2 linked regions of the Arthrobacter sp. ERGS1:01 genome follow. The protein of the gene in region 2 interacts with the protein of the main gene of each other region in a pairwise test. Links are inferred from orthologs where the notes say so. Each region holds a gene or a part of one and is shown on either strand. Other genes may lie near its edges. The genes, in order: rplA and AL755_RS03070.

Region 1 (3,276 bases), on a different replicon or contig from region 2:
ACCGTGCGCTGTCCGGGCCCGGTCCGACAACTCCCGTGCGACGGCGGCATCCAACGGCAGCGGGCAGGCACTGAACTGCTCCACCTGCTCCAGGCTGTATCCGGCGTTGTGGGCAAAGCGTGCCTCCCGGCTGCCCAGCGGCAACTCCCCGACCCCGCTCGCGGCCGGCAGCCGTTCTCCGCCGTCGTCGGCCAACGCCGCGGCGGAGTGGTTGGTCTCCACGACGACGATCCGCCGGTTTTCGCCGCGCACGAACGTCTCCGCGGCTTCCAGCAGTTTCCGGCCCAGGCCGTGGCCCTGGGCGGCCGGCAGCACGTCAAGGGTCACATGGGCCAGCTCCGTGTTGTCGTCGAGCGGCAGGGCGATGCCTGCCCGGCCCACGATGGTGCCGTCCAGCCGGGCAACCAGCATCACGTACCACTCGTAGGGGTCGTGGCACACGGCGAGCAGCTCCTCCGCCGTGTAGGCAAGGTCGTCGTTGCCCCAGGTGTTGCTGCGCACCTGCCGGGACACCTCCACTGCCGCGCGGAAGTCCTCCGCGCCGTCGCCGTCGACGGTTGCGGGGACGACGAGTTGTTCGATCCGGATGTCAGTCATAACTTTGGCACTCCTGAAACTTTCATGATGAGGGCCGCACCATGACGTAGTCATGTTCGACCCGGTTCCCCAATGTGAAGCTTTTGGTTCCGGCAACGCTGAAACCGTGTTTTTCATAAAATGACCTGGCCCGCAGGTTCTCGTCGTTCACGCCGAGCCACACCTCCGGCGCGCCCTTCCCCAACGCCCACTGCAGGGACGCATCCATGAGCATGGTGCTCACCCCGCGGCCGTGGCAGTCGGGGCGTGCATAGCATTTGCTCAGCTCGATGGCCGCGGGCGTACCCAGCACGGCCGCCACGTCCGGGTCCTTTGTGGGCGCGTCCACGAGCATGGTGTAAGCGAGCAGGGGCTGCGGGGCGCCTGCATCCTCGGCCACGAATACGGCCCGGGCAGGGTCCACAAGGTAGCCGGAAAAGGCGCCCGCAGAAAGATGCTCGGCAATGAACGCCGCAATGTCGGCCTCGGTGCTGCCCGGCGGGCACGCCAGCGGAAAGGTGGCCGCCGCCAACTCGGACAGTGCCGCCGCGTCCGCCGTCGTTGCCTGCCGAATTGTGACGCCCATGAAAATGCTCCCGAAATTTTGCGTGTACCGCGCGTATCCATCCACCATACAAAAAAGAAAGGGGCCGGTGTAGCGAAAACGCTACACCGGCCCCTCCCAAAGCAAGGCTTAAGCCTTAGTCCTCGGTGACAACCTTCGTCACCTGCGGGTCAACCGTGATGCCGGGGCCGAACGTCGTGGTGACGGTGGCCTTCTGCAGGTAGCGGCCCTTGGAAGCGGACGGCTTCAAACGCAGGACCTCTTCGAGGGCTGCGGCGTAGTTCTCGGCCAGCTTGATGGCGTCGAAGGAAACCTTGCCGATGATGAAGTGCAGGTTGGAGTGCTTGTCGACGCGGAAGTCGATCTTTCCACCCTTGATGTCGTTGACAGCCTTGGCGACGTCGTTCGTTACCGTACCGGTCTTCGGGTTCGGCATGAGGTTACGCGGGCCAAGAACCTTACCCAAACGGCCAACCTTACCCATGAGGTCAGGGGTCGCAACGGCTGCGTCGAAGTCGGTCCAGCCGCCCTGGATCTTTTCGATCAGTTCGTCGGTGCCAACGAATTCGGCGCCGGCTGCGATAGCGGCCTCGGCGCGCTCACCCGTTGCGAAAACGAGGACGCGGGCGGTCTTACCCGTACCGTGCGGCAGGTTAACCGTGCCACGGATCATCTGGTCGGCCTTGCGGGGGTCGACGCCGAGGCGGAAAGCGACCTCAACGGTGGCGTCGAACTTGGACGGGTTGGTGTCCTTGGCGAGCTTGATGGCCTCGAACGGTGCGTAAACCTTGTCCGCATCGATCTTGGCTACGGCTGCCTCATATGCTTTGCTGCGCTTTGCCATGCTGCTTGTTTCTCCTTGTGCAGTTGTGGTCGTTAGGACCGCGCGGGCCCTGCCACTGACGTCCGGCGCCAGGCACGCTTAGGTGACCTGTACGCCGTCGTTCTTTATGATTTTGGTGGTGTCCGCCGACCGTGCAAAAGCTTGGTCAACGGTTGATGGTCCCGACAAGCGCGACCACCGGAAGGGGCTTTAGGCCTCGACCGTGATACCCATGGAACGGGCGGTGCCGGCGATGATCTTCTCGGCGCCTTCGATGCTCGTGGCGTTGAGGTCAACCATCTTCTGGTTGGCGATCTCGGTGACCTGTGCCTTGGTCAGCTGGGCAACCTTGACGGTGTGCGGGGTAGCTGAACCCTTGGCAACGCCTGCAGCCTTCTTGATGAGCTCTGCAGCCGGCGGGGTCTTGGTGATGAAGGTGAAGGAACGGTCTTCGTAAACCGTGATTTCAACCGGGATAACGTTTCCGCGCTGGGATTCCGTGGCAGCGTTGTACGCCTTGCAGAATTCCATGATGTTGACACCGTGCTGACCAAGCGCGGGACCAATCGGCGGTGCCGGGTTGGCGGCGCCTGCCTGGATCTGCAGCTTGATAAGGCCGGTGACCTTTTTCTTGGGAGCCAATGTAGGGTCCTTCTCTCAATAACTTTCCTTGGACGACGGAGCGCGTCCACGGTGGGTGGCCGAATGGCGTTCGGCCGGACGCTGTGCGGCAACTAAGCAAATTGCCGCGCAGCGAAATCTTGGGGTCAACTAGATCTTGGTGACCTGGTTGAAGGAGAGCGTAACCGGGGTTTCGCGCTCGAAGATCGAAACCAGCACCACGAGCTGCTGGGTTTCGGGTTTGATCTCGGAGATCGTCGCGGAGAGGGTCTCGAACGGACCGTCCTTGACGATGACGGCCTCGCCGACCTCGAAGTCGATCTCGGCGTCGATCGGATCGTGACGCAGCGGAACGCCGGTCTCTTCGGCCTGCTGCTCCTCGAAGATCGGGGCCAGCATGGAGAAGACCTCGTCCAGGCGCAGCGGGACCGGGTTGTGTGCGTTGCCAACAAAGCCGGTGACGCCGGGCGTGTGGCGGACAACGCCCCACGAAGCATCGGTCAGGTCCATGCGGACAAGAACGTAGCCGGGGATGCGAACACGGTTCACAACCTTGCGCTGGGCGTTCTTGATCTCGACGACTTCTTCCATCGGAACCTGAACTTCGAAGATGTAATCTTCCATGTTCAGCGACAGGCTGCGGGATTCCAGGTTGACCTTCACGCGGTTTTCGTAACCGGCGTAAGAGTGG
Region 2 (3,248 bases):
CATGTGAACCTCTCATGTGGTCGTCTTCGGCCAGCTTACGCCCGGGCCACTTAGCCGGAACAGGAGATGGCGGGTATTTGTTCAGGTGCATGTTGCCGGGTCATTGGTTGCCCAGACCGGGGGTGGTCTGGCTAGGCTAACCGGATCGGAATGGCCTCTGGAGATTCGTTCTAATCTCTGTTGGCCCGGTGATTGCGGGTCTATCCTGAAGGCATCCTGCCAATACGAACTGGCAGACCTAGCAGGGGAGAGGGTGCAGAGTCATGGGGTTGGGCGACAAGATCAAGCACGCCGCCGAGAAGGCTGGCGGCAAGGCCAAGGAAGCCGCAGGCGAAGCGACCGACAACGACCGTCTGAAAGCAGAAGGCAAAACAGATAAGGCCAAGGCTGAACTGAAACAGGCCGGAGATAAAATCAAGGACGTCTTCAAAAAGCACTGACCTCCAGTCAGCGTTCATCGTCGCGCTGCCTGGTCTCCCGTCACGGCCAGGATGAGCGGCCAGGCACCCGACTTTGGAGACTTGGGCCCAAGGCACCACGGCTCCGCTCGGGGAGGATGCCTGACATCGTTATTCCGCATGATGGGTGCTGCGCGGGGTGGCCATCGAGCAGATAAGAGTTCCGAGGGGCTTCAATCCGCCCACATTGACGCCGATACAGCAGGAACCGCCACCCTCATCACGTTCGGTGACGCCGTGGGGTAGTCCGCCAGCAGAGCCAAAATGGTTTATGAGAAAGGGGCCACGATCATGAGTGAGCAGCTACCGATTATCCCTGGCCAGCCTCCGGTCCCGCCGGAGCCTGTCCGGCCTTCGGAACCGTTTCCGACTGAACCGCCTCCCAACCGTCCCCCGGACCCGACAGAACCGATGCCGCCGTCCCCGTACCCGCCGGACCCCTTCATGCCGCCGGATCCGCCCGTCCACTAACCCATTGGACCCGGCCGAACTACCCATGGCCGCAACCCACACCAGACTCAAGACTGATGTAGTAACCCGCTGATCAAGGAGGGCAGGCCATGGTGCCTGTAGCCCCGACTCCCGCCGAGGAACAAACACCACCGGACCGCAATACCCGTCCCTGGTGTAGCCGGTGCGGCACCGATGAGTTTCTGTTGATCGAGAGCGTTGATGAGTCCTTCTCGGAACCCGGGCAACTGCTAGCGGTCAGTTATACGTGCCTGGAATGCGACAATTTCTATGCCCATGACGTTCCTATCGAGTCCCTTAACCCGGGGGTCGTTTACGAGTATTCAGGGCGGCCGCCCATCGACGCTGAGGGACAATAGGTGCATTGTGGCGAACCCATGACCCGGGGCTCCACCGTGCGACACACCGTCGCTTCGGCTTCCGTGGCTAACCTTGGCGAGAAACACCGTCTGGAAGTCTACCTACGGACCCGGGTTCTCCACTGCCGGTGTGGGTTTCAAATGGAAATTCCCCGCCAAGAACGCACCTAGGCTCCTCCAGGAGGCCCCTTTGGCCCTGCCCGGAAGGGGTATGGGACATTAGGTATTGCCATGAGCGCTGCACTGCAACACAGGTCGATAGTGGTTACAGGGGGCGGATGTTCTCAGCCTGGGGTCCCTTGGGACCTTGGACGATATCGAACTGGACTTTCTGGTTCTCTTCCAAAGTCCGGTACCCACCACTGGCGATGGCCGTGTAGTGGGCGAAAACGTCTTGGGACCCGTCATCGGGGGCAAGGAAGCCGAAGCCCTTCTCGGCGTTGAACCATTTGACTGTGCCTGTGGTCATGACAGTGTTCCTTTATGAGACAGTGATTCGCCGCCAGGTAATCGCCGGCAGCTGTGGACTTCGTCGTCCGTGGCCCCAATGTACGGGGTGGACGACCGGACGGGCAAGGGATATCGCTGGCGGGAATCGGAAAGGGCCGCATACTGTTCCTGATACCGGCAGGGCATATTCAAAGGCAATCCGCGTCCGACCAGAGTCGTCTCTAAAAGCCCACGAGCCGCGAACGGCAGCTGCGGGAAGGCCTCATTTCTCGGTCACGGGCACAGAATACATGCAGGCTCCGACTCCCCTCCCGGTGGTAGGGGATCACAAAGTTGAGTGGCGAGGAAACTCCACCGAGTGCTCGTCCTCACGTGTGGTGAGTAGCGGGCCGGTTCGGACTTAGACTTGGGCGGACTGCACGGAGAGGATGTCATGAGTTCGCGAGGAATTTGCCTGGTTATCGAAGACGACCAGGATATTCGAGGTCTTATCGACACTATTTTGACCCAAGCAGCGTTCGAGGTTCACGCTGTCGCTTCGGGGGCGGAGGGGGTCGCAGCCGCACGTGACCTGGGCCCTGTGTTGGTGACTCTGGATCTCGGACTACCCGATATTGATGGGCGCGAGGTGGCGCGCCAGATCAGGGAAGTCTCAGAGGCCCCACTGCTCTTGCTTACGGGCCGACCCGGCCCTGGTGATGAGGCGGCCGGTATGGCCTCCGAAGCAGGCGCCTACCTAACCAAACCGTTCCGGCCCCAGGAACTCCGGAGCTTCGCTGATCTGCTCTGCCCGGTGGATGAGGTTGAGCGTCAAGGAACGGGCCATAAAGTTTCTAGTTAGGCTGGCAGAAACTCGCCGGGGAGTGTCCCAATTCTAAGGAACTGGAACGTCGGGTGGAACAACAGAAATGGCCCGTTCCGTCTGGATGATGCCAGGCGGAACGGGCCATTTTCCATGACAGTGCTTCAGGTCATTGGTCCCGAAGGATGCGATTCTCGTGCGGTATTGCCCTCGTCGCCAAAAGTGTCAGTACGAGCAACGCAAACGTAAAGAACAGCCATACCGGAGCTGCCCCGATATCGTAGAAGGCTCCCTCCTTACTGCCTAGGGAGAGACGCAGGGCGCTTCCCTCGACAGAAAGGGGGGCCACGACGGCCGTGCCGATGACCAGCTGCCGAAGCTTCCGACTCTGCTTCAACAACTGACCAGAGACCGCCATGGTGAAGGCCAGTGGGGTGGCCACAGCAAAGACAATGGATGCGACATAGCCTGTGATGTACAGCGAATCGAATTGCGGGAGTAGGAGTCCTGCGATCACCGCCAGGCTGGCACATGTTGCGGGCAGGCCCCGGGCAACGGAGGCTCTTGACCTATCGTTTGTCATCTCACTCATCCGAACGTCCAAGTGTTGGCGGAGACTGCTACATAGTAGGTAACTGCTACGGTCCTGCAAGCAGGTGCAGTGAATGAATTGTTTGCCAGGTTGCAGCTCATAAACAGGTTGGTGTG

Evidence for each region.
Region 1: the proteins of AL755_RS03070 (region 2) and rplA interact in binary tests that used the Escherichia coli proteins (3 or more experiments, as listed by UniProt). The link is inferred for Arthrobacter sp. ERGS1:01 from one-to-one orthologs.

What each region holds. Positions count from the first base shown.
Region 1 is NZ_CP012479.1:3,288,560-3,291,835, forward strand. What follows is about bases 132-3,089. They hold rplA (50S ribosomal protein L1), read right to left. Parts: upstream 1,986-3,089; coding sequence 1,278-1,985; downstream 132-1,277. Other genes in these bases: AL755_RS18855 (GNAT family N-acetyltransferase), read right to left, coding at 132-597; AL755_RS18860 (GNAT family N-acetyltransferase), read right to left, coding at 620-1,162; rplK (50S ribosomal protein L11), read right to left, coding at 2,175-2,606; nusG (transcription termination/antitermination protein NusG), read right to left, coding at 2,736-3,089. Outside these bases: more of AL755_RS18855, read right to left, coding at 1-131; more of nusG, read right to left, coding at 3,090-3,276. UniProt on the Escherichia coli protein: One of the primary rRNA binding proteins, it binds very close to the 3'-end of the 23S rRNA. Forms part of the L1 stalk. It is often not seen in high-resolution crystal structures, but can be seen in cryo_EM and 3D reconstruction models.
Region 2 is NZ_CP012477.1:694,703-697,950, forward strand. The notes cover bases 156-3,085. They hold AL755_RS03070 (cold-shock protein), read right to left. Parts: upstream 1,758-3,085; coding sequence 1,554-1,757; downstream 156-1,553. Other genes in these bases: AL755_RS03065 (CsbD family protein), read left to right, coding at 264-440; AL755_RS03080 (hypothetical protein), read right to left, coding at 2,710-3,085. Also shown: AL755_RS03060 (hypothetical protein), read right to left, coding at 1-3; more of AL755_RS03080, read right to left, coding at 3,086-3,132; AL755_RS03085 (phospholipase A2), read right to left, coding at 3,129-3,248.